One region of the Oceanobacillus sp. FSL K6-2867 genome, then DNA from elsewhere that is predicted to be linked to it. Evidence: riboswitches for the same ligand, from Rfam matches in the RefSeq annotation. Region 1 holds a riboswitch; each other region holds the start of a gene.
What was found. A riboswitch is a leader RNA that binds a small molecule or an ion and turns the genes downstream of it on or off. The one in region 1 is predicted to bind thiamine pyrophosphate.

Region 1 (7,740 bases):
ACAGTCCTCAGGATGGAATTGAATTAGCACGAGAAAGCATCCAATCAGGTGCAGCCTTAGAACGTTTACAGCATTTAGTAGCATACAGCAAAAAAATTCCAAGTGGGGTGTATTAAATGACTTTCTTAGCAAAAATTTTAACCGAAAAAGCAAAAGAAGTTGCAGAATTGAAAACAAAAACAATTGAGCAAAGGAATCATTCTCCAGTTCCTACTTTCAAAAGCAGGGTAAAAGGTGCAGCACATATGAATATTATTGCTGAAATTAAACGATCCTCCCCATCAAAAGGAGCGATTCATATGTCGGTGGATCCCGTTACACAAGCGAAGCAATATGAACAGTCCGGTGCCGCTGCTATTTCTGTACTGACAGACGAACCTTTTTTCAATGGCTCAATGGACGATTTACGAGCTGTTCGAGAAGCTGTAGCTATTCCAATTCTATGTAAAGACTTTATCATTGATCCGGTTCAAATTGATTATGCGAAAGCTGCCGGGGCAAACATTATTTTGCTTATTATTGCCGCCTTATCCAAAGAACAATTTACTGAGTTATACAACTATGCAACGAGCCATAATCTAGAAGTACTCTGCGAGGTTCATAATGAAGAAGAATTAGAGCGGGCATTGAAAGTAGATCCAGAAATTATCGGCATTAATAATCGGAATTTGAAAACATTTGAAGTCAACCTTGAGACAACCGATAAGCTTGCAAAGCTGATAACAAAACAAGAAACGATTCTGATTAGTGAAAGTGGAATGAAGACAAATGAGGATGTATTGCGGGCTGCTGATGCAGGAGCAAATGTCGTCCTTGTCGGCGAAACACTGATGCGATCAGACAATGTAGATGAGACATTCAAACAGCTGCAAATTCCCCTGCCAGTAAGAGGAGTGAACTAAATGATCGTCAAAATATGCGGCATTACTACAAAGGAGGCAGCTGCTGCTGCAGTAAAATCTGGAGCTGATTATATCGGTTTTGTTTTTGCCAGGAGTTCGAGGCAAATCTCTCCCGAGGAAGCTGCGATTATTGCAAACTCTATCCCTTCTTCCATTAAAAAAGTTGGTGTTTTCGTCAATGAAGCTGCCGAAACGATGAAGGAGATTGCCCAGATGGTCGGCTTAAATACGATTCAATTGCATGGAGATGAGCCTCCCGCGATCGCTCAGCAACTGCCATATGAAATTATTAAAGCATTTCCTGTTAACAAAAATACACTAACTTCCATTCGTACTTATCCTTGCGACTATTATTTGCTTGATAGTCTCGTAGATTCCCGAAGAGGCGGAAGCGGAATTGCCTTCGATTGGAGTCTAGCTGATCAGCTATCCATCAATCGTGAAAAAATCATGCTGGCAGGCGGGCTTACTCCGGACAATGTGGCCAAAGCGATCAGCACCGTACGCCCTGCTGCCGTTGATGTTTCCAGCGGTGTGGAAACAAATAAAGAGAAGGACCTAAATAAAATAGAAAAATTTATAAAAAATGCAAAAACAAAAGAAAGGGTGTCATAAATGTCAATCTATACCATGCCAAACGAGGCTGGAAAGTATGGCCAATTCGGAGGAAAGTTTGTTCCAGAGCTATTAATGCCAGCAGTCATCGAATTAGAAGAAGCCTATGAAAAGGCAATGAAGGATCCTGAATTCATCCAGGAGCTAAACTACTATTTAAAGCAATATGTCGGGCGGGAAACACCATTATATTATGCAGAGAAACTCACCAAAGCACTTGGTGGTGCTAATATTTATTTGAAACGAGAGGACTTAAACCATACAGGTGCACATAAAATTAACAATACGATTGGGCAGGCATTGCTAACTTTAAGAATGGGCAAGAAAAAGGTTGTTGCTGAAACAGGAGCGGGCCAGCACGGTGTCGCAACAGCAACCGTTTGTGCATTACTTGGGCTAGAATGTATTGTCTTTATGGGTGAAGAAGATATCCGTCGTCAAAAGCTCAATGTGTTTCGTATGGAATTGTTAGGTGCTGAAGTGCGTGGAGTTTCTCAAGGCAGTGGAACTTTGAAGGATGCTGTTAATGAGGCATTGCGTTACTGGGTTAATCATGTCGATGATACCCACTATATTATCGGATCTGTTGTTGGTCCGCACCCATTTCCGAAGATCGTTCGTGATCTTCAATCTATTATCGGGAAAGAAACAAAAAAACAAATCCTCGATCAAACTGGTAAACTGCCAGATGCAATCATCGCCTGTGTCGGTGGCGGCAGTAATGCAATGGGGATGTTCTATCCATTTATTGAGGATACAGATGTAAAAATATTCGGTGTAGAAGCTGGAGGCGCTGGTCTTGAAACAAATCAGCATGCCGCAACTCTAACTGGCGGCGAAGTCGGTGTGTTGCATGGTACTTTAACTTACTTACTCCAAGATAAAGAAGGATTAATCGAGGAAGCCTTCTCTATCTCTGCCGGACTTGACTATCCTGGTGTTGGGCCTGAGCATAGTCACTTGCATGAAATAAATCGGGTGAATTACACATCCATTACAGATGATGAAGCACTTGAAGCTTTCCAGTTTTTATCCAAAACAGAAGGAATTATTCCTGCACTAGAAAGCGCACATGCAATTGCATATGCAATGAAGCTTGCGAAAGAAATGCCACAAGAAGACAATATCGTCGTTTGCTTATCAGGACGTGGAGATAAAGACGTCGAACAGGTAAAAAACAGGATTGGAGGGAACATGTAATGGGTAAAGCAAAGTTAGAACGTATACTGGAGGACAGAATAAATGCGAATGAGAAAATCTTCGTTCCTTATATGATGGCTGGGGACGGCGGACTCAATCACTTAGAAGAAACAATACACTTCCTACAAGATTGTGGGGCTGCAGCAATTGAAGTTGGTATCCCCTTCTCCGATCCTGTTGCAGATGGACCAATTATTCAAGAGGCTGGTATCCGTGCATTACAGGATGGAACAACTCTAGCAACAGTTATAAAAAAACTAGCAGCCTTTAAGGATAATCGTTCAATTCCTATTGTTATCATGACTTATTTAAACCCAATTCTAGCATACGGGGTTGACCAATTTGCCAAGGATTGCTTTGAAGCCGGGGTTGATGGCGTCATTATACCTGATATACCGATGGAAGAAGAAGAGATTGTAGCTGGTGCTTTATATGATCAGAGCATTGCTTTTATTCGCCTTGCAGCAATGACAAGTTCAGAAGAACGCTTAATAGAATTAGCAAAACGTTCAGAAGGGTTTCTCTATGCGGTTGCTGTTAAAGGGACAACAGGAGAGCGTGAATCACACGATATGAAAGTGCATGATTATTTGAAACTTCTTAAGAAGAATAGTTCTATCCCTGTTCTTGCAGGGTTCGGTGTCTCAAATTCCGAGCAGGCACAGGAGCTTTCAGAAGCATGTGATGGTGTCATCGTTGGAAGTAAAATTGTTCAGCTGCTGCATGAGGGAAAACGAAAAAACATCCAGCAGCTAATAAAAGGAAGCATTCAAACAAACATGCATAAAGTTCGGTAAAACACACATATCAGGTTAGTTTGTACGTGAATACGAACTAGTATAAAAATTCTTAACGCTAATTGTTGTATTTATCTTTACAATTATTACAATAAGCAGTAAGCTTAGCATGTAATTCGAATAAATAAATACGCACTAGGGGAGCTGCTTGGCTGAGAAAGACGTTCCGCGCCTGACCCTTTGAACCCGAACTAGGTAATACTAGCGTGGGGAATGTGCAGTCGAAAATGGATCTAATATGTTATCGATGGATAAATTTATTAAAGACTGCATTCTATTTGATGCAGTCTTTTTTAAATAAAGAATCGTAAGCGCTCACTGCAGCATTGACGCTTTATATCTCAGCATCTAGCAGCTCTCAAAAAGGTATTCTTTTCATCGGAGGTGTCTACATTGAAGAAACATTGGGCTTTTATTAATACCGGCTTTCAGGATGCTTCGTGGAATATGGCATTTGATGAGTGCTTAATCAACTGGCATCATGAAGGTAAAATCCCACCAACATTACGATTTTATGGCTGGAAAGCACCTAGTTTATCTGTCGGCTACTTTCAAAAGGTTGACAAAAAGATTGATTTCGATGCAATAGAACGGCATAAATGCCAATTTGTCAGACGATTAACCGGTGGCAGTGCAGTGCTTCATGACGATGAATTAACGTACAGCCTTGTTATTTCAGAGAATGACCCAGATATTCCTGTGTCCGTTCAAGAAGCATACCACGTACTATCCAAAGGGGTATTTGAAGGTTATCACAACTTAGGCATCCCCGCTGAGTACGCAATTCCAGACAGGGAAAAGGCCAGAGGCAGAACAGCAATATGTTTTGAAAAACCTGCATTCTACGAAATGGTTGTAGAAGGGAAAAAGCTTTCTGGAAATGCTCAAACAAGAAAAAAAGGCGTACTTATGCAGCATGGCTCAATTCCAATGAGCATGGATACAGAGATGCTCTTTGATTTATTCTTATTTTCCTCCGAACGTTTACGAGAACGGAGTCGAGACGCTTTTTTCAAAAAAGCCGTCACAATTAATCAATTGACAAATCGAAAGTATCATTATGACATGTTAACGGAAGCATTTAAAGCGGGTTTCAAGAAAGGTTTAAATCTTGAGCTCCATCCTTTGCAATTAACAGAAACCCAATGGCAAGAAGTACAGCAATTAGCACAATCAAAATATGAATCGAAAGCATGGAATCTAACTCAAAATAAGGAGCGTGCTAGCATTGGCTAAACAGGCAGAACATATTCGTAAACCAGAATGGCTTAAAACCAAAATCAACACAAATGAATCCTATAAAAAACTAAAGCACTTAATGCGTGATCAACGACTGAATACAGTATGCGAAGAAGCAAAATGTCCCAATATTTATGAATGCTGGAGCGAACGAAAAACAGCCACGTTTATGATTTTAGGCGATACATGTACTCGGGGCTGCCGTTTTTGTGCAGTGAAAACAGGTCTTCCAAGCGGGCTTGACCTGGGTGAACCAAAGCGAGTTGCTGACTCTGTTTCCATTATGGGGCTAAAACATGTTGTTGTGACAGCGGTTGCGCGTGATGACCTGGAAGATGGAGGAGCAGCTGTTTTTGCCAATACTGTCCGGGCAATTCGTCATCAGAACCCAGGCTGTACGATAGAAGTTCTGCCATCTGATATGAAAGGTGATTATGAAAGCTTACATACGCTGATGGATAGCGAACCAGATATTTTCAATCATAATATTGAAACCGTTAGACGATTAACAAAACGCGTTCGAGCCATCGCAAGATACGACCGGTCCTTACAGCTGCTTCAACGTGTGAAAGAAATTGCACCAGCTATTCCTACAAAATCCAGTATTATGGTCGGACTGGGAGAAACAAAAGAGGAACTCATCGAGGCAATGGATGATTTGCGTGCCCATAATGTGGATATCGTTACAATTGGACAATATTTACAACCAACGAAAAAGCACTTAAACGTTGAAAAGTATTACCATCCAGATGAATTTGAAGAATTGAAACAAATCGCTCTCGAGAAAGGCTTCTCACATTGTGAGTCTGGTCCATTGGTACGCTCTTCTTACCATGCTGATGAACAAGTAAGCCAATCTTCAGCACAAAGACGAATTAAATATATGAAAGGCTATGAGTCACAAGAGAATAAACAAGTTGATTTTCACTTTTAAACTTTTAAATACATGTTATTTAAAAAATCCCTCCTAATAATTCGTTAGGGGGGATTTATCGACACATTCACTCTCAATCCGACAGCCTTCCCACAAATTATACCTTCTAACATAAAATTTCCCTTCTCCATCACGAGCTTATTATGCATCTACCCTACTTCATCCGTACAATTTTCATTTCCCAAAATTTATTAGACTATTATACAGGCATCGCGAGAGTATCAACATATCTTGATAGTAAATACAGCAACAGAGAAAGGAGCGACAATTCATGAGTCATAATCCCCATCCATGCAATCATCATAATTGTGTTTGTGAAGTAGTAAGAAAGATAGTCTGTGCACAGAAAGAAGTATCCGATAGAGACAAAAACAAACACTGCAGCAGCAGCTGTGAAAATTCTATTAAACAATTACTTTCATCACATTCTAAAAGCAAAAATATGAACACAACCATTCCATTTGTTCTATTTAACAAAGGCAGCCTTAAACCATTTATTGCAAGCGGTGTTCATAAAAAAGAAAAAAAAGGATGCCATCATGATTATGATACATTTGCTGCAATCGAAACACCAGTCTTGCGGGCTATACGATTTATTCCACACAGCTGCTGTGTCGAGGTTGAATTATTACAGCCTGTAAATGAACATTGTATTCCAGTAACGCATAAAGGAGAAAAACTAGTTGATTTCTTTGAAAGTAAATCTCATCATCATACAGTAGACTTCAAAAAAACTGGTATCTGTATCACACTAGATTTAGAATGCTTTTGCGCTATCACTTGCTTAGATCCTATTAGACCATTACCACCGGGCCATCATTCTTGTACATGTTAGTATATGAAAGAAAGGTTTTTACCGCAGCAACAAAAAGACCCTGAGCATCGGCTTAGGGTCTTTCATTCTGAATTCTCCGTAATGTTTTTCCGTTTATACTTTCTTTCACTTTGGGAATCGTCCTTCGTTTTCGTCTTCTTTTTTTCGTCGTGTGTTTCTATTTTTAAATCTTCCATCGGTATATCATCCACAAACTTTTGCTCTTCCTGTTCATCCAGCTTCGTTCTTCTCTCTTCATTCCACTTCGGCTTCTCATTACTGGTAGAACGTTTATCTTTATCGCGCATTGACTTCTCACCTCATTGTCTCTTTTTATTTTCATTTCCTTTCAGCACTATTATTAAACCTAATCATGAAAAAACTTCTTTTTCTTGCTATACTTTAAGAAAGACAGGCAGACGGAGGTTTATTACAATGAGCGAATTTATGAAAATTAAAACCATCGAACATGCAGAAAGATTTATAACAGAAAACCAGCTTTCTTTCCTATATTTTTCCCGGCCAAATTGCAGTGTTTGTCATGGGCTATTACCACAGGTTGAAAAATTGATGGAATCCTATCCACAAATAAATACAGCTCATATTAATGTAGAGGAAGTTCAAATGGCAGCTGGACGTTTTTCAATCTTTACCATCCCTGTTCTATTGTTTTTTGTAGATGGAAAAGAATATATACGGGAAGCACGAATTGTACATTTGGATTTATTAGAAGAAAAGATACGCAGAATTTATGAAAATGTGCTTGAATCCTAACGATTCAAGCACATTTTTACATATTGCTATATCTCTCTTCGCATTGCCATTAAAACATCAATTTTTGTGGCACGGTTTGCTGGGCGCAAACCAGATAAAATCGTCACAAGCAAGCAAATTCCCACAGAAATGAGAACAAGGCTAACAGGTATCATCGAAAATTGCAGTTGTTCTGGCAGCTCTTCCTGAAAGGCAAACTCTATAATAATTGGCAAACCTATATTTACTAAGGAACTGACCACGTAAGCTACTAAGGTACCTATGAACGCTCCAACAATTCCGATATAACTGCTTTCCAGCAGAAAAATTTGTTTAATTGTCTTGGGATTTGCACCAATTGCCTTCATAATACCAATATCTGGGGCACGTTCTGTTACCGCCATTGTCATCGTATTATAAATACCAATTGAAGCAATAAGAATCGCAATTGTACCGATTAGAATTAAGCCTGCTTTCATGATTGTA
Region 2 (7,740 bases), 2.1 Mb from region 1:
GTGTTTAAAGGTAAAGTAAACGTAGATGCTGATTTAAGAGTTCCGGGTGTTGAGGATATCTTTATTCTTGGTGACTGCTCATGGACAATGGATAAGGAATCTGGCAGACCATACCCGCCAACAGGTCAATTAGCTACACAAGAAGGGGCAGCAGCTGCTGATAATATTATTGCATTATTACGCAATGAGCCTTTAAAAGATTTCGTATTCTCTAATAAAGGTACGGTTGCATCATTAGGTCTAAGTGATGGAATAGGAAATGTTCTTGATGGTACGAAGTTAAGAGGTAAAGCAGCAGCAGCAATGAAAAAGGTTGTTGATGATCGTTCACTATTCATGGTGGGTGGAGCTAAGACAGTACTTAAAAAAGGTAAATTCCGTCTATTCTAAGCAATTTTATCAAAATAAGCACTATATCTGGGAGGTAGTTTCAATGAAAAAGCCATTATGCGGGTTATTGCTTGTATTGCTATCCATTGTCGGATATCGAATTGCGAGTGATTATTTAGAAGATAATCGAGACTTTAGATAAGCTAAAAAGACCATTCAAACATTTTTTGGATGGTCTTTTTTATATGTTTTGAAACTATACAATATATATAAACTTCAAACTAACTGCCAAGGTTTGAGTAAGCCCCGCCGTCCGGGATCGCTTCGGGCGGATGCTGGCTTCAGCCTCTCCGGAAGAAAACCACTTCCTGTGAGTCTTCAGACACGTGCTGTTCCCACAGGACAAGGAATGCTTCGTCAGCATTTACATCGCACGAAGAAAATTGGCTTTTATTTTCGAGGAGTTACCGCCCTACGCTCACCCGGACTGGTTAGAATACAGTACTGTTTCTATTTTTTAAACCATGTTATTTATAGTGAACCAATACTAGCGCAGGAAATATACGTAGACTCCTGCGGGAGGAAGGGCATCGGTGAGACTACGCAGTGCGCTAGCACAAGGAGGTTCACCAGCCCTCCTAAGGTACGCGAAGTGTATTTCCGGAGCGGGTATACGCTTAATCCATAATTGACACTGGTTCGGAGTTTCTTTCAATTATGATGATTTATGAATTTTTCATCGCGAAAATTCAATATCCCCGCAAGAATGAATTCATTTGTTTGATTCATACTAATAGTGGGAGGTGTTGTATTGCGCGTTTTCTTATTTGTTTTGCTACTGATTGGAGCTCCACTTCATGTCCAAGCCAGCCCAATTCAGATTAAGAACAAGGAGATCACCTTGAAAAAAGTTGAAATCGAACAGTATGGTTTAGATATTATTGATGCTTCTTTTATCGACGATACTAAATTGAACAAGCTTATGGACAGTTTGGAAGTGGAAGTATATCAAGAGCCCCAGAATGCCTTTTTTGGAAAGGACGGAAGAATCATTGCAGAAAATCCTGGAGCCACTTTAGACAGGAATAAATTCGAATATTTATTTAGGGAATTATATTATAGTGAGAAAGATGGAAAACTTCTTGTACCCGTATATCGAACTTATCCTAAGGTAGATACAGGTTTACTCAAAGAAATTAGCACAAAAGCACTTGGAAGTTATTCGACGTATTATAATCAGCGCAATGCCGAGCGTTCCGATAATATTGCTCTTGCGGCTGAAGCAATTAATAATACAGTCGTCTTTCCAAGAGAAACTTTCTCGTTTAATCAAGTAGTTGGAGAAAGAACAGTTGAAAGGGGCTATAAAAAGGCACCGGTGATTGTAAAAGGGGAGCTAGCAGAGGATATTGGCGGCGGAATTTGTCAAGTATCGTCAACGCTCTTTAATGCGGTTGATCTTAAAGGAATTCAAATCATGGAAAGGTATGCACATAGCCGGCGGGTTCCATATGTACCACTGGGAAGAGATGCAACTGTTAGCTGGTGGGGTCCGGATTTCGTGTTTAAAAATCTATACAATGAACCAATTTTAATACGGGCCAGTTCACGTAATGGAAAAATGATTGTCTCTATTTATTCTTCGGATACGGTGGAATATTTTAATGGAGATGCAGAATAATACATTTTACCGTTAGAGGGTATTATTAAGCAATAAATTGAAAAAAGCACAAATAACGAATACGTTACTTGTGCTTTTAAATTAACCTTGTTTGTGAAGTTCAAGCTCGAAGTTAATTTTAACATCTTCCCCAACTAGTACGCCACCAGTTTCAACTGCTGCATTCCAAGTAAGACCGAATTCTTTTCGGTTAATTGTTGTTGTGCCACTGAATCCAGCTACAGTTGCTCCACCCATTGGGTCTTTACTTTGTCCTTCAAATGTTACGTCAAGTGTAGCAGGTTTTGTCGTTCCGCGAATTGTTAGATCACCAACTACATCATATTGATTAGAGGAAGTCTTCTTAATATCTGTCGCAACAAAAGTCATATTGGGATGATTCTCAGCATCAAAGAAGTCTGCTGAACGTAAATGATTATCACGGTCTTCATTTCGTGTATTGATACTATTTACATCAATTGTCATTTCAATCTTTGCATCTGTCAAGTCCTCAACATCAGCTTCAATTACTGCATCAAATTTATCAAATGTTCCTTTCGCTTTAGAAATCATCATATGCTTTACAGAAAAACCAATTTCACTGTGGACTTGGTCAACCGTCCAAACTGTTTTTGTCATGTCTGATTACCTCCATTTATTATAATTACTTTCTGTTACTTAGTATATAATCATAATAAGCTATTGTCAACTGCATTTAATTAAAAATAAATTAATTAAAACTAAATTTACATTTCCTATAAATAATCTTCCCGGATGTGAAGCTGCTGAAACGCATTTAAAGGATCGTTTCATATCTTTGTTTCAATACGTGCATCTAAAATTACCCAATTTCGTGATTATCATCAGAAATTTCGTTATAATAGGAAGATAGGTAAAAGATAATTTATCAAACAAGGGGAGATATTATGCAATTGACTTTAAATCCAAGATGGGATTTGGATACGCTATTTCCGGGAGGAAGCGAATCAGAGCAATTTCAAGCTTATGTTAATCATATAAAGGAAGCATTGGCAGATCTTTCAGAAAGAGTGGAACAATTTATTCCACAAGAATCAGGATATATATCCGAATTCCTGCAAATCGTACATAAATTAGAAAAGACAAGCAAAAAACTGCGTGAGGCTTCTGCTTTTGTAAGCTGTCTCAGTGCACAAAACGTAAAAGATGAAAAAGCGGACATATTAGTCGGCCAGCGAAGTGCTCTTTCTGCAAAAATGGGAATTATTACAACGAAATTTGATCAAAAATTAATTGCTATTCCAGATTCAGATTGGAAAACATTATTGCAGTTGCCTGAATTGGTGGATATTGCTTTCGTCTTAAATGAAAATAGAGCAGCAGCAAAAGAAAACCTGTCTGAGGAGCAAGAGGTACTGATTAACGATTTAGCAGTAGATGGCTATCATGCCTGGAATCAAATGTACGGAGCGGTCGTAGGTAATATGACAGTGAAGATTGAAGAGAATGGGGAACACAAACATTACTCTGTGGGTCAAGCTTCCAATTTACTTACGAATCCTGACCGCGAAATGCGAAAACATGTTTTTAAGCGGCTGGGTGATGCCTGGGAAGAACAAGCAGCTTTATTTAGCCAAACTTTAAATCATTTAGCCGGCTTCCGCTTGGAAACTTATAAACACCGTGGATGGAGACATGTTTTAAAGGAACCATTAGCAATAAACCGGATGAAAAAAGAAACACTGGATGCAATGTGGACTGCTATTATTAATAATAAAAAGCATTTTGTAACGTATTTAAATAAAAAAGCAGATTTGCTTGGCTTAGAGAAATTAAGCATTTACGATATTAGTGCTCCGCTAAGTAAAACTGTAAAAACATCAAGCTATACAGAAGGTGCAAATTATATTGTCGATCAATTTCAAAAGTTCAGCCCAAAGATGGCAGATTTTGCAAAAATGGCATTTGAAAAACGATGGATAGAAGCTGAAGATCGGCAGGGTAAGCGTCCTGGAGGATTTTGCACGAGCTTCCCAGATAGTGAGCAGACACGTATTTTTATGACATATTCTGGTACATCTTCAAATATTTCTACACTAGCCCATGAATTAGGTCACGCCTATCATCAGCATGTGATGAACGATGTCAACGGCTTAAACCAACGCTACGCAATGAACGTGGCAGAGACCGCTTCGACCTTTGCGGAGATGATTGTAGCAGATGCATCTGTAAAAAGTGCACAAAGCAAGGAGGAAAAGCGCTCTCTGCTGGAGGATAAAATTCAGCGTAGCGTTGCCTTTTTTATGAATATACACGCTCGGTTTTTATTTGAAACACGATTTTATGAAGCGCGTAAACAAGGAATGGTGTCCGCACATCACTTAAATGAATTAATGATTGAAGCACAGAAGGAAGCTTATTGTAATAGTTTAGAAGAATATGATCCAAGCTTTTGGTCCTCTAAGCTGCATTTTCATATAACTGGTGTTCCGTTCTATAATTTTCCATATACATTCGGCTATTTATTCAGCCTGGGTATTTATGCATATGCAAAGGAAAAGGGCGGCAGCTTTGAGGAAGATTATATTGCATTATTAAGAGATACCGGCAGAATGACAGTAGAAGAGCTTGCACAGAAACACCTGAATGTTGACTTGACTAAGCCGGATTTTTGGGAGAATGCAATTGGATTATGTGTAGAAGATGTAGAAGAATTTCTCAGCTTATAATATACTATAATTTATTTGTTAAATTCTAATAAATAAGGTACAATACAGATGACAAAAAAGTAAATAGAAAAAGCCTACAGGGGGAGTCGTTTTGGCTGAGAGTGAACAATTAAGTTCAGACCCTTTGAACCTGTTAGTTAATTCTAACGTAGGGATGGTAGTCTTTTTGATGGAATAAAGAAAGTAATGTGAGCGAAGCAGACTGCTTATTGCAGTCACCATCAGAAAGCTTCCCTTGGCATTACTTTTTTGCGTCTAAAAAAGTAAGGGAGAGTTTTTAACATTGAATACAAAACGTACGTTATTTTTAGTAGAGGTAGCGATTTTTACTGCATTAGCACTTCTTTTAGACATTCTTCCAATATCTTTTAAAATTTGGGCGCAAGGCGGATCGGTTTCATTTGCAATGATTCCCATTTTTATTGTTGCCTTCCGCTGGGGGATTAAAGGTGGTCTGCTTTCTGGGTTTCTTTGGGGAGTTTTGCAAGTGGCAACTGGAACGGCTTATGTTTTAGTACCGCTGCAAGGATTTATTGATTATGCAATTGCATTTACAGTACTCGGCTTTGCTGGTGTTTTTGCTAAGAAAATTCAGGGAGCGGTTAAATCTGGTGAAACGAAAACATATTTGAGCTATATCACCTTTGGTGTTTTCGTTGGCTCTGGCTTGCGTTTCATAGCTCATTATGTGGCGGGAATTGTTTTCTTCGGCTCAGCAGTTGAAGGCCAGCCAGCTTGGCTGTATTCATTAATTTATAATGCATCATACATGGTTCCTTCATTTATTCTCAGTTCTGTAATTGTATTTTTCTTGTTCCATAAGCAGCCACGAACATTAATGAACGCTGCATAAAATATTATACATTCGCTCACAGAAGAATAACCTCTAGAAGGGGTTATTTTTTATATAGGAGGTGATGAAATGCGTGAATTAATCGGTACATGTGTGAAATGCAAAGAGGAAGTCTATTGTAAAGATGGATTCTTTGATGGTGTACACAAAGGGGGAAAACTATTTTGTAATCCTTGTGCTGCTAAATTAGATAAGAAGGAGTTGTAAATAATAAGCATCCTTTTCATTAAAAGACCTCCCTTTCAGGCTAAAGAAGAAAGGGCGGTATAATCCCGCCCGGAGTTCTTGCCTAAGTCTTTAAGGGAGATTAGGTTTCGGCTTTTTTAAGCGAGCATTTGATCAACCAAATCATGGTTAGTAACGATAAGAAGAATTTTGCCGTCATCTAAGTCCTCTTCATAATTTTCTGCCTCTACAGAAGAAACACCAATTTCTTTTAGCTTGTTTCGTAATTCATCACCTTGACTGTTAAACATATTTCCAACAGCACTTGAAAAATCCATTTCTTTCATTCCAATGGTATTTGCGTCAGCTCCGTCAGCTATTCGACCAGTTCTTTCATCGTCGTGTGTAAGGATATAAATATCCTCTTTCGTTATACCTCTTGCCTTTAATTTGTTAATATCAAGTTTAATTTGGGTTTCATCTACATATTCTCTTACATATGGTTTCATGTTTGCATACCTCCTTAAAAAGTTATTATTTATGTTCCCGTTCTTTAAATAATAAAACATCCAGTGCTCGAAATTGTCGCATACAGAAATTTTTACGCATAGGCTATAGCACATCCAAAAGGGAGGAATACGTATGGTTTTAACATTTTCCCATTTGCTTTATGGCTTATTTACACTCATTGTTATTTTAACAATGGTTTTTAGAAAAGGTGTTGTATTTCCTACGCTATTAGGAACCTTTATTATTGGCTGTTTTTACACGGGCAGTGTTGTGGATGGGCTGACGACAATTTTCAGAGCTAATTTAGTAGCCGCACAAGAACTATTCAATATCTTTCTGATTATTACCTTTATGCTTGCGTTATTGCATGCACTTCGAGATTTAGAAGCTGACAGAAGGATGGTTGAACCGTTTGAGAAAATGATGGTAAATGGTCATGTTTCTTTTTTTGTTCTCGTAGGTGTCACTTATGTTATTTCGTTGTTCTTTTGGCCGACCCCTGCAGTTCCATTGATCTGTGCATTGCTAGTTCCAGCAGCTGTTCGTTCTGGCTTGCCGGCGATGACATCCGCCGTTGCGATAGCTCTTGCAGGTCAAGGAATGGCACTCTCCTCGGATTATATTGTGCAAGTAGCACCGGGATTATCTGCAGCATCCGCTGGTGTCGATATTAATGAAGTTGCTGATAAAGCGATGATTCTATCGCTTGTTTCTGGTAGTGTAGCCATTCTGCTTGCATATATATTGTTAAGAAGAGGTATCCGAAAAAAAGGCGATGCGCGAATTGAAAAAGACTTAAAAGGATTACAGTCTACTGCCACGTCTAATCACAAGGCAAAAACAAAACACGTTACATTTTGGAGTAAAACTTTTGCTGTAATTGTCCCGCTGACATTATTAGGTGTTGTAGGCTTCATGATTTACGAAAAGCTTCTTTCTGGAAGAATGAGTGGTTTAGAAGGTGGCGATGGTGCTGCATTTATAGGGGGAGTAGCTGCAGTTTTATTGTTGGCTATTACATTTGCGTATGGGAGACAACATGCACTGGATTACATCAGTAACCATATTACAGATGGATTTGTATTTGCGTTTAAAGCAATGGGTCCAGTCATTCCAATTGCAGGCTTTTTCTTTCTGGGAAGCCCAGAATTCTCAGGAAGTATCCTGGGAGTTGAAGAGAATGCGCCAGCACTATTATTTGACCTTGTCCAGTCTGTACAAGATTACCTCCCGCAAAGTGCGTTTCTTGCAGCTTTCAGTCTTTTAATAATTGGTATTATTACAGGTCTTGATGGTTCAGGGTTCTCTGGTTTACCACTAACTGGGGCATTGGCAGCTTCTTTACAAAACAATGCAATCGATGCATCGACTCTTGCAGCAATCGGTCAAATGGGGGCTATTTGGACTGGGGGCGGAACAATTGTTGCATGGTCTTCTTTAATTGCAATTGCGGGATTTTGCGGCGTATCTGTGATGGAACTTGTAAGGAAAAACTTTATTCCCGTAATCTGCGG
Region 3 (7,740 bases), 510 kb from region 1:
TGAAACACGCACTGAATAAAGCGCTCCATGCCTTTTTCAAAGTGCTTGATGAATATACCGTTCAAGATTTAATTTCGAATGAAGAGGAATTGCGAGCATTAATGGGCATGAATCAATGATGTTTCAATTTCCTATAAAAGGGAAGACTCCTTATGAATCTTATTAGAAGGAGCGGATAAATAATGGGTAAAAAAATCGCAACTGTCATAACCGATATGTTTGAGGATGTTGAATATACAAGCCCAGCAGAGGCTTTTAAAGAAGCAGGACATGAAGTAATCACCATTGAAAAAGAAAAAGGCAACCAAGTAACAGGGAAAAACAAAGAAACTACGTTAACAATTGATAATGGGATTGATGATGTCAATCCAGATGATTTTGATGCGTTGTTCATCCCTGGCGGTTTTTCTCCCGACTTATTACGGGCAGATGATCGCTTTGTGAAGTTTGCTAAACAATTTATGGATGCGAAAAAGCCTGTATTTGCGATTTGCCATGGACCACAACTATTAATTACAGCAAGATCGCTGGAAGGACGCGATGCGACAGGATACAAATCAATCCAAGTTGATATGGATTACGCAGGCGCAAAGGTTGTTGATAAAGAAGTAGTTGTTTGCCAAAACCAGCTCGTTACAAGCAGACAACCAGATGACTTGCCAGCATTTAATCGGGAATCCATTAATTTATTGAAATAGGCGGAAGTATTTAAATTACTGTAATAAATGACAAGAAAAAAGACCGTCCTCCATCAAAAGGGGGGGCGGTCTTTTGAATCGACTGAAAAAGGCTGGACGACATTCTATTCTATTTTTGTTATTGTAAATTGGTCATTTAACAGAAGCCAATTTTGTGGGAAGGCAAGTCCGAGCTTCCAATAGGCGATACCTAGTAAATCCAGCTCACGAATCATGTCGAATTTTGCCTGTATGGATCGGGCATCTTCAAACCATACTTCATGCTCATTTCCCTCAGCATCAGTATAAGTGAAAAATGGTGCCTGTGCTACAGGGTCAAATTGAATAGCAGCATTATGTTCCCGGGCAATTGCGATTGCTTGCTGTGGACTTACAGCACGGGCAGCCTCTCCACCTTCTGCAAATGGTAATGTCCAATCGTAGCCATATAAATTTTGACCTAATAATATTTTATTTGCAGGAATAACGGTTAACGCATATTCAACGACATTTCGAACTTGGTCAATTGGTGAAACAGCCATTGGAGGTCCGTAGCTATAGCCCCATTCATATGTCATCAATACAACAAAATCAACTATTTCGCCATGAGCAGCGTAATCATGTGCCTCATACCATTGACCTGTTTGAGCAGCACTTGTTTTTGGCGCGAGAGCTGTAGATAAGAGTAAGCCTTCCTGGGAAAATCTCTCCTTAGCTTTACGTAAAAATGTATTATATGCTTCTCTGTCGCCAGCTGGCAGAAATTCAAAATCAAAGTGGATATCAGTAAATCCTTCTGAATGAGCTGTGTTTACGATATTATCCAATAATGTATTTTGAACCGCTTGTACGGTTAAAATGATATGACCAAGCTCATCACTGAAACCAGGACCTTCCAAGTTTGTTACAACCATTGCCATTGCTGTATTTGTGTTTTCAGCAATTTCCCTAAGATTCCCCATTGGTGGTGCGTTCAATGAGCCGTCTCGATTTACCCGATAGCTGAATAACGCAAGGTAAGTTAAATAAGGGGAATTTTTGGCGGCGGCATTTTCTAAGGTTTCAGAAACCGTGTCGCCAAATGGCTCAATGTATGCATATGATGTGATTTCACGCTTATCTCCAGGTGGAATATAAAGCCGTAAGCCGACAGGAAGTGTCATCTCAGGTGATATATTATTAATTGATGCCAGTTCTTGATAGCTCATCCCAAATCGATTTGCAATGGAATAGAGGCTATCTCCTGACTGAACAAAGTAAAACTGACCAATGATTGGGATAACAAGCGCTTGCCCGATGACGAGATCATCAGGAGCGTCCAGCTCATTGGCATTCGTAATGGCGACAGCAGTTGTATTGTATGTATTAGCGATTGAAGCCAGCGTATCTCCTTCTGCTACAACATGAATTTGCAAGAAAACTTCCTCCTTCAAAACAATTTCTCATTTCAACTTATGTGAAGGAGGACGTCGATATGACTTAAAGTGGGTCGATATTCGCTTTCATCACAGAACGGATCAAATATAATGCGTAGTCATTATTCTCCTTTGTTTCGGATGCCATACAATTTGCTGGAACATGCATCCCAAGCTGGTACATATATGCATCCTTTGCAGTAAAAAGAATGCAAATATCTCCCGCAATTCCGGCCATTAAAAGGTGACTTCGATTTAAATCTGTAAGCAAGGATTGGAGGGGGGTCTGGAAAAAGGCAGAATGCTGTGGTTTAATCAGGAAGTAATCATCTTCCTCGGGAGCGAGTGCCTCGATAATACCCCTGCTCCGATCATTCTTACAGTTTTCGATAATTTTATGAAAGTCTGCTTGCCATAAACCGTAATGATCATTAACATAAATAGTAGGCAGGCCATTTTCTTTAGCAAATTTCTTCAGCTTAATGAGGTTTGGCAGAATTGCCTTCGTATTTCGATATAAATCATCACCGCCATCAAAGTCAAAATCGTTGATAATATCGATAAATAATACGGCAGTGTTATTAAGTGATGTATCCATTTATAGGTCTCCTTATATTCGGTATAGACTACTTAATAGTATTTCCCCGTTTCGGATTGTTTCAAACTTTAAAACAAGGCGTTGTGATAATATGAATGATGTAAAATTTATGGAAGCGGCAATTGAAGAGGCAAAAAAAGCATCTGTATTAAATGAGGTTCCAATTGGTGCGGTTATTGTATATAACGATGAAATTATTGCAAGAGGTCATAACTTGCGGGAAACCTCACAAACGACATTATCCCACGCTGAACTCGTTATTATACAGGAAGCAAATGGAAAAATAGGCAGCTGGCGACTGGAGGATTGCACCCTTTACGTTACATTAGAGCCATGCCCGATGTGTGCAGGCGCTATTGTCCAGTCACGAATTAAGCGTGTTGTGTACGGAGCAGCAGATCCCAAGGCTGGCTGTGCAGGTACATTAATGAATTTATTGAATGAACCCCGTTTTAATCATCAGGTTGAATTAACGTCAGGTGTTTTACAAACAGAGTGTGCTGCATTGCTTAAAGATTTCTTTCGTGCACTTCGCAAAAGGAAAAAATAGTCGGTAACCTTGGTGTTGCATTTTGTCGTTTTAGTCGTTATAATGGTAACTACCGTGCTAAGCGGGGAGGTAGCGGTGCCCTGTACTCGCAATCCGCTATAGCGAGGCTGAATTCCCACTCTAGGTGTGGCGATTTTATGGTCTGCCTTAAGGGATTGGTGTTGACGTCCGGGTCCTACGCAACAGGAACCCACGAACCCTGTCAGGTCCGGAAGGAAGCAGCAGTAAGTGGAACCTTCTGTGTGCCGTGGGGAAGCCTAGGCCGAGCCATGAACTTAAGTAACGCATAGGGTCGTCACATCGAAAGTGGGTGCACGGCTACATAATTCAATCAAACACCCTTCAAACGTTTTGAAGGGTGTTTTTTAATGCGATGAAACACATTTCATGTAAATAGTTTTACTTTTATGAAAAAATGAAATAAGATAGAATCAGAATAAATAAAAATCCACTAGGGGTGCCATTTGGCTGAGATAAGATACATTTCTTTATCCCTTTGAACCTGAACTGGTTAGTACCAGCGTAGGGAAGTGGAGCTGGTGACTTATACATATTCTGTAGCTGTATATAAAACCACTCCATTTCGGGGTGGTTTTTTAGTGTTCATACAAAGGTAAATACAGGGAGGAGTAATTATTATGCGTTTTTCAGAATCATTGCGAGAGGCAACAAAACAGAGTTGGGAACTAAGTCTAAATCATCCATTCGTACAAGGGATTGTACGTGGCGATTTGCCATTGGAAATATTCAAAAATTATATTTTGCAGGATATTTATTATCTGAAGCATTACGGTAAGGTGCACGCATTTGCCGCTGCACATTCAGATGACTTTCATGTTGCTGCCAAACTGGCTGAAAAAGCAAAGAAGACAGCTGAAGCAGAATTAACCGTGCATAAGGAGCATGCAGAAATTTTACAGATTACAGATGCGGAAATAGAGAATTTTAAGCCTGCACCGACTGCATATGCGTATACATCGCATTTATACCGAGCATCACTGTCTGGAAGCCTGTCTCAAATTATAGCTGCAATGCTGCCATGTTACTGGTTATATGCAGATATTGGCTTTACTTATAAGGAAGCAAAACCGAAAGAGGAAATTTACCAAAATTGGCTAAACACATATGCGAGTGAGTGGTTCCAGGAATCCACACAAGAGATGATTGACCTGCTTGATGAATTAGCAGAAAAAGCAAGCGAAACAGAAAAACGGAAAATCAAAAAGCAATTTATTATTGCGAAAGAATATGAGCTCGCATTCTGGGAGATGTCCTATACGTTTGAAACATGGCTTTCGGAAAAGCAAGAGACTCGGCGTCTGTTTAAATAAAAAATCAGGGTGGTATATAAAATCCACCCTGATTTTTTATTCCGCAAAACTTTCTAATCAACCTACTTATAAACGAAATGTGACAGTAATACCAGATGACTTTTTAAAAAAATATATTTCGTCTGCTTATGGTTCACATTCACCCCTAAAATCGGGTATAATTAGAAATAGATCATAGAGGGGAATCTGTATTATGAGCTATCAAGCTTTATATCGCGTTTGGCGTCCAAGAACCTTTGAGGACGTCGTAGGACAAACACATATTACAAGAACACTGCAGAATGCGATTGTACAAGATAAATTTTCGCATGCCTATTTATTCTCTGGACCAAGAGGGACAGGGAAGACAAGTGCTGCCAAAATTTTTGCCCAGACAATCAACTGTGAGCATGCACCAGTCAAGGAACCATGTAATGAATGTGATGCATGTCGTGGTATTTTGGATGGATCGATTTCAGACGTTATTGAGATTGATGCAGCATCCAACACGAGTGTTGATGATATTCGTGAGATCCGTGACAAAGTGAAGTATGCCTCAAGTGCAGTACCATATAAAGTGTACATCATTGATGAGGTGCATATGATTTCCATTAATGCATTCAACGCATTACTGAAAACATTGGAAGAACCACCAAAGCATGTTGTCTTTATTTTGGCAACAACCGAGCCACATAAAATTCCATTAACGATCATTTCGAGATGTCAGCGATTCGACTTCAAACCAATATCCAATAAGGCAATTGTAGATCGTATGCAAACGATTATGGAGGCAGAGAACATTTCTGTTTCTGAAGAGGCTTTGGAGACTGTTGCATTAGCAGCAGAAGGTGGAATGCGTGATGCATTGAGTATTCTTGATCAAGCAATCTCCTATAGTGAGAATCAAGTAGAGCTTGATGATGTTTTGGCTGTTACAGGTGGGGTTTCCCAGAAAGTGCTCACTGATATTGTGAAATCCATGCACGAAAAAGATGTAGAACAGGCATTACAGCTGCTGAATGATTTGATCCAGCGTGGAAAAGATCCTGGACGATTTGTATACGATCTTATTTATTTTATGCGCGACTTATTACTGTTCAAAAGTGCTCCAACCTTGGAAGGTTTATTGGAGCGTGCCAGAGTAGATGACAACTTTCTAGCACTTTCTGATTCTGTATCAGCTGGTTGGATTCAGGATGCTATCATCCAACTGAATCAATGTCAGCAGGAAATCAAATGGACGAATAGTCCAAAGGTTTTCATCGAAATTGCGATACTGACAATTACCAACCGTTATCATGTTCAAGAATCTACTGGAGCTGATGTTGATTCGGAAGCAGTATCAAAATTAATGAACAAAATGACGCAATTGGAAAAAGAGCTTACAACCTTGAAACAGCAGCCAGCCCAGATGAATCAAGCTCCTGCTGCATCGGAAAAGAGAAGGCAGCCTGCGAGAGGATCAAAAAACAGCTATAAAATACCGTTTGAGCGGATTCGTGATGTGCTGGGCAAAGCAGAAAAGCCTGCATTAAAACAAGTCCAATCACAATGGGCCAACTTTTTAAGTAAGCTGAAGCAGATGAATGCACCTGCACATGCAACAATACAGGATAGTAAACCTGCAGCAGCATCAGCAGATTCACTTGTTGTCGCATTTAAATATGAAATCCACTGCTCCTTATTTTTAGATAATCGGGAGACAGTTGAATCCGTACTTGCAAGTGTGCTGGATAAGCAATTAACGATTATCCCGATTCCAGATAACGATTGGACACAGCTGCGTACGGAATATATAAGCAAACAAGATAAGCCAAAGGATGAGGAACAAGGAGATCCATTAGTGGATGAAGCAAGGAAACTCTTCGGAGATGACTTGCTGGAAATACACGATTAGAAGCAAAAAGCGGAAGCCCCGGTTAGCGACGTATGGTGAGGGAAGTCTTGCTGGTAGCTGGAGCTGGATGTGATTAGGAAAAATAATTTATTTATAATTTAAAGGAGGTATTTTCCATGAAGGGAAATATGAACAATATGATGAAGCAAATGCAAAAAATGCAAAAGAAAATGATGCAGGCTCAGGATGAACTGCATGAGATGTCCTTCGAAGCATCAGCTGGCGGCGGAATGGTTACCATTACTGCAAACGGAAAAAAGGAAATCACTGATATTGCAATTAAAGAAGAAGTTGTAGATCCAGATGATATCGAAATGCTTCAGGATCTTATCATTGCTGCAACAAATGATGTATTGAAGCAAATTGATGATAAGACGAATCAGCAAATGGGGCAATTTACTAAGGGCTTAAATATGCCTGGAATGTTTTAATTAAAGGAAAAAAGCGGCAGGGAGTGCGACCACTCATGCCAAGTATAAGCACCCGGTTTGAAGCGGGTGCTTATGTTTTCATGTAGGAGGCAACCTTGATGTATTATCCAGAACCAATATCGAAGTTAATTGACAGTTTTACAAAATTGCCCGGCATTGGCCCCAAAACAGCTGTCCGTCTGGCATTTTTTGTATTGAATATGAAAGATGATGATGTGCTGAACTTTGCAAATGCATTAGTGAATGCAAAAAGAGAACTGTCTCATTGCAGTATTTGTGGACACATTACCGATCAGGACCCGTGTGCGATATGCTCCGATACGTCACGGGATAATTCAGTTATTTGTGTTGTCCAAGATCCAAAGGATGTCATTGCAATGGAGAAAATGAAGGAATTTCACGGAAAGTACCATGTTCTTCATGGTGCAATTTCACCAATGGATGGAATTGGACCAGAAGATATAAACGTCCCTGATTTAATCAATCGACTAAAGGATGAGGAAGTAAAAGAAATTATCCTGGCAACGAACCCTAACATCGAAGGGGAAGCAACCGCAATGTATATTTCGCGCCTTGTTAAACCATCGGGTATCCGCACGACTCGAATTGCACACGGTTTACCGGTTGGCGGCGATTTGGAATATGCAGATGAAGTAACACTATCAAAAGCATTAGAGGGCAGAAGAGATTTGTAGAAGTTAGGTGAAGTGCATGGGGAAAAAGCGAAAAAGAAAAGATGTCGACAATGAGCTGCTTGATACAATTCTTCGGGTGGAACAGGATTGGAAGGATATTCAGTCCATTGTACAGCAAAGCATGGAGCCATCCCTCAATGGAATGCAGCAGGAAGCAATTGCACGGG
Region 4 (7,740 bases), 1.6 Mb from region 1:
TCTACAAATAAATTTGGTCCTGGTTGCATTCCATACATCATTAAAGCACCAATTAAAATCGCTGTGACAGAATCGCCTGGAAGGCCAAGTGTAAGCATGGTCGTAAAAGCTCCACCGATAACACCATTATTAGCAGAAGTAGTTGCCGCAAGCCCTCCCAATGAACCCTTTCCATATTCTTCTTTTTTCTTTCCCTTTGTAAATCGCTTACTTTGTTCCCAGGTAATGATAGAGGCAATATCACCACCTGCTCCTGGAATTGCTCCAATGATAGGAGAAAGAATCGCAGAAATAGCAAACGGCTTTCGCATTTCTTTTCTTTCCTCTTTATTTGGAAGAATTCTTCCAACTTTCTTTTTAGTATTCTTTTTATTTGCAGCAAATTTATCCCCTTTTGTAAGGAATTGATAAAAAACCTCACCCAAACCAAACAATCCTATCATAATTGGAATGAAGGAAACCCCCTCATATAATCCGCTCAGTTCATAGGTAAACCGTGGTGTACTTGTAATTGGGTCAAGTCCAATGGTTGCAATGAATAAACCAATGAAACCACTAATAAGTCCTTTTGATATCGATTTACCAGAAACACTAATAATCATCGATAAGCCGAAAAATGCAAGAGCAAAATATTCAACAGCACCGAACCGGAGAGCAAAACTAGACAGCGGTTGAGCAAGAAGCATTAGAAAGATAACACTAATAATTCCACCTAATCCCGAATAGATAGCATTAATCCCTAAAGCAATACCGGCTTTACCTTGTTTGGTTAATGGATATCCTTCAAACGTGGTCACCATAGATGCCGGTGTTCCAGGGGTATTAACCAATATTGCAGGAATTCCCCCGGCAAAAATAGCAACACAGTAAATAGAAATCAGCATTGCTAACCCCTGTTCAGGAGGTAACCAAAATGTCAAAGGAGTAAGAATTGCGACACCCATGGTTGCACTTAATCCGGGAAGTGCTCCTATGAATAGTCCCACAACACCGCCTATAAGCATAAACAGCAGAGTACCTGGTGCGAATAACTGAGCAATAATTTCCATAAGAAACCACTCCCCTTTCTAAATCATAATATTAAAACCTTCTTTAAAGATGATGTACACAACCACACTCAATCCCACTGATGCTAATACGGAAGGGAAAAAAGGCAGCCTCAATATTAAACATAATAAGAACAACGAAATACTAGCATTAATGATAAATGGTACAACCCCTAATAAACTAATAAATAATATAACAACTGCAATAAAAATCACTAGTCTGATAGAATTTGGCCACATACTTTTCGGAACCATCGGGCTATTTTCTAGTCTAAAGCTTTTTACTAACTCGAACAGTTGTGTAATAATAATCAATGCTAATATAACTCGAGGGAAAAACGCTGGACCAATACCATCTTGAGCAAACATTGTTGTGAATTGATAAGTTTCTGAAAATAGAAATCCACAAATCCCGATAATAGCAATACTAAACATCAAATTTGCAGCTCTCATAACCTTTCCTCCCTTCAGACCAAGTAAGAGATTTAATTCTTATTCAAATTCGATTGTAGGAATTAACTCACTATAGAAATCATATTGATCTTTTGCAAATTCCTGGAACTCATCTCCTGGTTTATAGTCAGGGTTCATCCCTCTATCTTCTAATAGTTTTTGGAATGCATCACTATTATATGCTGTTTCAAAAGCAGCTTTTAATGCTTCTAATACATCCTCTGGAATTTCCTTTGGAGCAACAAAACCACCCCATCCTCCAAGGTTTATATCATACCCTAATTCCTGTAATGTAGGAGAATCGGGAGCATTTACATCACGTTCTTCACTCATAACAGCAAGCACTTTAAGATCCCCACTTTCAATACCAGAAATTGCTTCAGATGGACTAACTGTAACAGCATCAATATGACCACCCATTAAAGCGGTTACAGCTGGTGCAGCACCATCATATGGAACATGTCCAATTTCTATGTCCGCTTCTCCAGCAAATGCTGCAGCTGCAATATGCCAAATGGATCCAGTACCTGAGTTACCTATTTTGATTTCTCCAGGATTTTCTTTTGCATGTTCAACAAATTCTTCAACTGAATTATAAGGAGCATCTCCGCTAACAATAATTCCAGCAGGGATTGTCATTAATTGACCTAATGCTGCATAATCTTCAGGACTTATTTCTGCTAATCCCAGACTTTCCAACATTGCTAATTCAACTGGTACATAGCCGATTGTGTATCCATCTGGGTTGGCATCTTTAACGGAAAGTAAACCAGTTGCACCAGAGCCTCCAGTTTTATTTGTTATAACAACTGGTACACCAAGTTCCTTTTCCATTTCTGTTGCAATCGTACGAGAAACTAAGTCAGATGCTCCACCAGCAGCAAAAGGAACGACTACTTCAATTTGGTCTTCAGGAAAACTTGAACCTGTCTCTTGATCAGCAGAGCTTCCCGCTTTACTGTCTGAATTACCACAAGCAGCTAAGAAAAGAACTAAACTAGAAATTAAGAAGAACGAAATAAACTTTTTCATAGATATTTACCTCCAATTTAAGTAATTTTTCGACACGATTGACCTTCTACTAAAGTTGGTCTAATAACAATCTTTTTTTCAGGAAATCTTTTATCTAACATTAAGCGATTTTTTAACATAATAGATGCTTCAATTCCAATTCTACTTATATGTTGTGTCATTAAAGTTAGTTTGGGAACAAATAATTCCCACTGTTTCTGATCCCCAAATGCGATAATAGAGACTTCATTTGGAATATGAACACCATAATCTCTTAATGCTTTTAAAACTCCTATAGTCATAGTATTATTACAAGAATAGATTGCAGTAGGAGCATCTGGAAGCCGCATTAATTCCATTGTTGCTCTATATGCTAATTCTTCTTTAAAGTTCGTCTCCTTTATTAATGTTAGATCCGAATCTAAATTGAAATGTTTTATTGCATCCATGGCTCCTTGGTATCTATCTCGTCCAATTGAATTTCTTGTATGTCCATATATAATGCCTATACGTTTGTGCCCAAGTTCGGAAAGATATCTAACACTTTCAAACGATCCATAATAATTATCGTCTACAATTAAATCAGTCTCTACATTTTCAATTTCCCTATCAACAGAAATAACTGGAATATTTGATTTTTTTATACTTTGGAACACATCCTGATTTCCACCTGTAGGAATAACAACAATAGCAGCGACTTGCTGTTCTATAATAATTTGTAGGGCAGCATTCTCTGTTCCTTCTTCATCACTGTGACTTACAAGGATCATATGAAAACCCAAACCACGAATCGTTTTTTCAACTTCTTTTGCAATTGACATTAAATAAGGATTCGAAATATCGGATATGAGAACCGCAACCTTATTAGACTTCGAAGACTTTAAACTTCTTGCATTTGCATTTACTTTATATCCTAAGCGTTTTATAGATTCCACCACTTTAGCACGTGAGTCTTTTCCAATGTATCCTTTATTATTGATGACCTTTGACACGGTACTAATGGAAACTCCTGCATCTTTTGCAACATCTTTTATCGTAATTTTCTTCATTAACTTCCGCCTCCGTAACATCATTCTTCCATACAGAATAACGGAAAGGCTATCGGATTACCAAAGGAATGTTTAACTTCCACCCATCGAGTTTTTCAATCAGTTCTTTTTCCTCCTGACTGCCGATATCTAATTGAGGTGCTTTAACAGAACCTGCTTGGATTCCCCTATATTCAATAGCCTTTTTAAAATAAGACATATTAGAACCACCTTTTAATAATGTAATTAACTTGTCTGCATGTCTTTGTAATTCTCTTGCCCTATCTAATTCTTTATTTTGATAAGCTTTGTATATCTCAACAAATGGTTCTGGGAAAACACAGGAAACACCTGAAACCACACCATCACATCCCAGTGCCAACGCAGGTAAGAATAAGGAATCTGCACCGGTTAATGCGGAAAATCCATCATTTCCAACAGCTAAGTAATCTTTTAACATCACAAAATCAGGATAACTATATTTAATTCCTATTATATTTTCATATTTTTCTACTAATTTTTTTACAACTGGGATGGATAACTCATTTCCTGATAGCTGAGGAATACTATATAGATAAATAGGGAAATCACTTGGTAGTTTCTTTGAAACTGTTGCATAATATTCTTCAATTTCATAATCATTTGCGCTAAAGAATGCAGGTGTAACGACACCAATACCATCTGCTCCAGCTTCATATGCATGCTGGGCCAAATCAATTGTATCTCTTTGATTCATAGCACCAACATGGATAAAAACATTCACCCTATTATTCGCTGTTTGAATAACCGCTTCAGCAACCCTTTTCCTCTCAGATACCGAAAGCTTAAACATTTCTCCTGTTGTTCCTAATGGGTAAAGACAATCAACACCCTTATCAATTAAAAAATTCGTTAATTCCTTCGTGCCTTCTAGGTTGATTTCTCCATTTTCATACATCGGAGTTATCATTGCTGTAGTAACACCATACAGTTTTTTCATTTCGCCCCTCCTATACATAGTAAAACGTTTTATTATATATACTTAAATATCTTATATTTAACCCCTATAATCTATGTTAAATGCATGATAATATAGTAAAACGTTTTATCATATTATAATATGAATGCGTTTACTTTTCAATAGGAATTTTTAATTTTTATCAATAAATACGAAAAGAGTAAATTGTTCCATATTAAAGTTTTAGAAGCTCATTAACCAAAACAAAACTCCCCAAACAAACAGTTTCCCGAATAATAAAAAGCAAATAGGCCACAATAAACATGAAAATCAGAAAATGACCGTCATCACTAAAAGACATATGGAGGTGCAATACGGATGAAGCCATACCGTTGTCCAAATTGCAAAACAAATAAATCCCGCTTTAATCTCATTGAGCAAATCGCAATACCTGTTAAACTAGATGCAAAAACTGGAGAATTACTGGAAAGTTATACAGATGAGAATACAGAAATGTTCCATCAGATGTATAAGGGGCCAAAATACCGTATTCAATGTGGAATATGTGGTTTGATAGATAATGAAAATACATTTGAACAATTTGCTAAATATGAAGGTTTTTAAAATTAAGGATCCAAATGATTTCATTGTTATGAACTCTAATTTAAACTAACCTTTTAAGAAACCTAAACTTGTTAATTAATGATCGATTATAAATATGAATCCATTATGATTAAGAGTATAAATTGAATAAAAAAACAATCACGTTTTATAGCAAAAATCATAAAATTATGTTAACCAGCCCTATTCCCTTGACATAAATTTCTTAAGATTATAACATTGAATATAACTTAATTATATGCACTAGGGGTGTTATTTAACTGAGATGAGTATTACTCAAACCCTTTGAACCTGAACTAGTTGAAACTAGCGTAGGAAAGTGTAAACTCTAAATACATACTTAAAGAACGTTTATGCCTTATTTTTAATATGTAGTTATTTGTTTTTACGCAGCTTTCCTATGGGATGGTTGCGTATTTTTATTTTATCTATCATTTTATTAATAGGAGTTGTTAGGATGACTAGAACAGTATTAGTAACAGGAAGCAGCAGAGGGTTAGGGGCAACTATTGTAAAGACATTGGCACAGCAAGGATTTCAAGTGGTTATCAACTACTATCAAAGCAAAGAAGCTGCTGAGAAGCTCGTTTCTGAGATTGGTGAAGAGAATGCTATTGCAATTCAGGCTGATGTAACAAATCGTAAAGAAGTAGATGAATTGATAAAAAAAGCAACGGAATATTTTGGCCAAATAGATGTTGTCGTCAATAATGCATTGGTAGATTTCAAGTTTGATCCAACCAAACAAAAATCCTTCACAGAACTTACATGGGATGATTATCAAAAACAACTAGATGGTACGTTAAAAGCAGCTTTTAATGTAATTCAAAGCGTCATCCCCCAATTTATTGAACGGCAAAATGGAAGTATTATAAGCATCGGTACAAATTTATATCAAAATCCTGTTGTACCCTATCACGAATATACAACAGCTAAAGCTGGGTTAATAGGTTTTACACGGAATATCGCTTCCGAATTAGGTGTATATGGTATAAAAGCGAATGTAGTTTCAGGTGGATTATTAAAAACAACTAACGCGAGTGCCGTTACAACACCAGAAGTATTCGATTTAATTGCTCAATCAACGCCATTGAAGAAAGTGACTACACCTCAAGATGTAGCCAATATGGTCGCTTATTTATCTTCGGAAAATGCAGACGGTATTACAGGTCAAAATTTCACAATAGACGGCGGTTTGACAATGAACTAATAGCTTAAAATACGATAGCTGATCCTTCAAAAACGGAATATACAAGACAGTTAATAATGATGTATGTTGAGGTGCAAATAAAATGACAAAAACGAAAGAAAGACAACTGCATTTAGGTATTTTGCTGTATGGTTGTGGACACCATCAAGCTGCTTGGTTAATGCCTGACTCAAGCGTTGAACATATTGGGGATATTTCTTATTATCAATCTTTAGCACAAGTAGCGGAAAAAGGTTATTTTGACGCAGTATTTTTTGCTGATAATCAATCATTTCCAGCTAAAAATGCCAGTGATATGCCAGCATTTTGGTTTGATCCAGTAGTCAATTTAACAGCTATTTCGCAAGTGACAAATCATGTTGGATTAGTTGCAACAATTTCAAGCACTTTTTCTAATCCTTTCACAGCTTCACGACAGCTCTTAAGTTTAGACCATATTACAAAAGGGCGAGTTGGCTGGAATCTCGTTACCTCCATGACTGATTTTGAGGCGATGAATCATAGTATGGAAGAACTGCCACCTCGTGACAAACGTTATGAAAAGGCAGATGAATTCGCTGCTTTAATGAACAAGTTATTTCTTTCATGGGACAATAATGCGTTTCTGCATCATCGAGAAGAAAGGAAATTGATAAATCCATCAAACATTCAGCCTTTTCATCACGATGGTACGTATTTTAAAGTGCATGGCCCATCCACCACACCCAAAAGTCCGCAAGGCAAACCAGTATCCATGCAAGCGGGAGCATCTAAACAAGGCATTGCATTAGCCGCAAAATATGCCGATGCAGTCTATTCCGTGTCGTGGAACTTAAAGCAAGCAAAAAGTTTTCGTAAAAAATTAGATGAACAAGTTAAACAAAGCGAAGACAGCAATAGACATATTAAAGTATTCCCTGGCCTAGTCACTTATGTAGGGCATACGCGTGAGGAAGCTTTAGGCAAAAAAGCAGCATTAGATGAGCAATTACCTATCGAAACTGCTTTAAAACAGTTGAGTTTCTTTATTCAGCAGGACTGTTCAAATTGGGAAATTGATAAAGCAGTACCTCCATTACCTCCAGTAGAAGAATTTACTGGTCCAGTTGGACGTTACGAAACAATACTGGAAATTATTCATGATACACAACCTACAGTAAAAGAATTACTAGGTTATCTTAGTGCAGGCGGTGGACATCATACATTGATAGGTACACCCGAAGACATTGTGGATCAGATGGAGGTCTGGTTTGAAGCTGGTGTTGCTGACGGATTTAATCTTATGCCTCCTACATTACCAGGCAGTTTAGAAGACTTTGTGGAACTGATTGTTCCTGAAATGCAAAGAAGAGGTCTCTTCAGAAAGAATTATGAAGGTCACACCTTCCGTGAACATTTAGGATTAACAAAATAATTAAATTGGACTTACGTTATTATACTTTGCATCTTCACCAT

Region 2: linked by a shared signal. The riboswitch ahead of thiT (energy-coupled thiamine transporter ThiT) and the one ahead of NSQ77_RS07555 (lipoate--protein ligase family protein) in region 1 are both predicted to bind thiamine pyrophosphate.
Region 3: linked by a shared signal. The riboswitch ahead of tenA (thiaminase II) and the one ahead of NSQ77_RS07555 (lipoate--protein ligase family protein) in region 1 are both predicted to bind thiamine pyrophosphate.
Region 4: linked by a shared signal. The riboswitch ahead of NSQ77_RS15120 (3-oxoacyl-ACP reductase) and the one ahead of NSQ77_RS07555 (lipoate--protein ligase family protein) in region 1 are both predicted to bind thiamine pyrophosphate.

What each region holds. Positions count from the first base shown of each region.
Region 1 is NZ_CP150144.1:1,530,279-1,538,018, forward strand. Features, by position in the region: gene trpD (anthranilate phosphoribosyltransferase) at 1-116, shown strand, start outside; gene trpC (indole-3-glycerol phosphate synthase TrpC) at 117-902, shown strand; gene NSQ77_RS07540 (phosphoribosylanthranilate isomerase) at 903-1,517, shown strand; gene trpB (tryptophan synthase subunit beta) at 1,518-2,717, shown strand; gene trpA (tryptophan synthase subunit alpha) at 2,717-3,514, shown strand; TPP riboswitch at 3,642-3,745, shown strand; gene NSQ77_RS07555 (lipoate--protein ligase family protein) at 3,962-4,750, shown strand; gene lipA (lipoyl synthase) at 4,743-5,687, shown strand; gene NSQ77_RS07565 (CotY/CotZ family spore coat protein) at 5,959-6,522, shown strand; gene NSQ77_RS07570 (hypothetical protein) at 6,585-6,809, opposite strand; gene NSQ77_RS07575 (thioredoxin family protein) at 6,937-7,275, shown strand; gene NSQ77_RS07580 (FtsX-like permease family protein) at 7,302-7,740, opposite strand, start outside.
Region 2 is NZ_CP150144.1:3,795,788-3,803,527, forward strand. Features, by position in the region: gene NSQ77_RS18290 (NAD(P)/FAD-dependent oxidoreductase) at 1-390, shown strand, start outside; gene NSQ77_RS18295 (VanW family protein) at 1,142-2,011, shown strand; gene NSQ77_RS18300 (YceI family protein) at 2,093-2,629, opposite strand; gene NSQ77_RS18305 (M3 family oligoendopeptidase) at 2,917-4,698, shown strand; TPP riboswitch at 4,768-4,871, shown strand; gene thiT (energy-coupled thiamine transporter ThiT) at 4,982-5,551, shown strand; gene NSQ77_RS18315 (hypothetical protein) at 5,621-5,758, shown strand; gene NSQ77_RS18320 (general stress protein) at 5,875-6,225, opposite strand; gene NSQ77_RS18325 (hypothetical protein) at 6,359-7,740, shown strand, end outside.
Region 3 is NZ_CP150144.1:2,043,326-2,051,065, reverse strand. Features, by position in the region: gene NSQ77_RS10225 (Rrf2 family transcriptional regulator) at 1-119, shown strand, start outside; gene NSQ77_RS10220 (type 1 glutamine amidotransferase domain-containing protein) at 183-698, shown strand; gene NSQ77_RS10215 (glycoside hydrolase family 18 protein) at 803-2,092, opposite strand; gene NSQ77_RS10210 (isochorismatase family cysteine hydrolase) at 2,157-2,690, opposite strand; gene tadA (tRNA adenosine(34) deaminase TadA) at 2,782-3,240, shown strand; RNA gene ffs (signal recognition particle sRNA large type) at 3,293-3,558, shown strand; TPP riboswitch at 3,684-3,786, shown strand; gene tenA (thiaminase II) at 3,879-4,571, shown strand; gene dnaX (DNA polymerase III subunit gamma/tau) at 4,765-6,447, shown strand; gene NSQ77_RS10185 (YbaB/EbfC family nucleoid-associated protein) at 6,564-6,878, shown strand; gene recR (recombination mediator RecR) at 6,977-7,573, shown strand; gene NSQ77_RS10175 (YaaL family protein) at 7,590-7,740, shown strand, end outside.
Region 4 is NZ_CP150144.1:3,114,934-3,122,673, reverse strand. Features, by position in the region: gene NSQ77_RS15150 (tripartite tricarboxylate transporter permease) at 1-1,049, opposite strand, end outside; gene NSQ77_RS15145 (tripartite tricarboxylate transporter TctB family protein) at 1,068-1,499, opposite strand; gene NSQ77_RS15140 (tripartite tricarboxylate transporter substrate-binding protein) at 1,539-2,531, opposite strand; gene NSQ77_RS15135 (LacI family DNA-binding transcriptional regulator) at 2,549-3,559, opposite strand; gene NSQ77_RS15130 (dihydrodipicolinate synthase family protein) at 3,609-4,517, opposite strand; gene NSQ77_RS15125 (DNA alkylation repair protein) at 4,854-5,099, shown strand; TPP riboswitch at 5,332-5,431, shown strand; gene NSQ77_RS15120 (3-oxoacyl-ACP reductase) at 5,554-6,306, shown strand; gene NSQ77_RS15115 (LLM class flavin-dependent oxidoreductase) at 6,389-7,699, shown strand.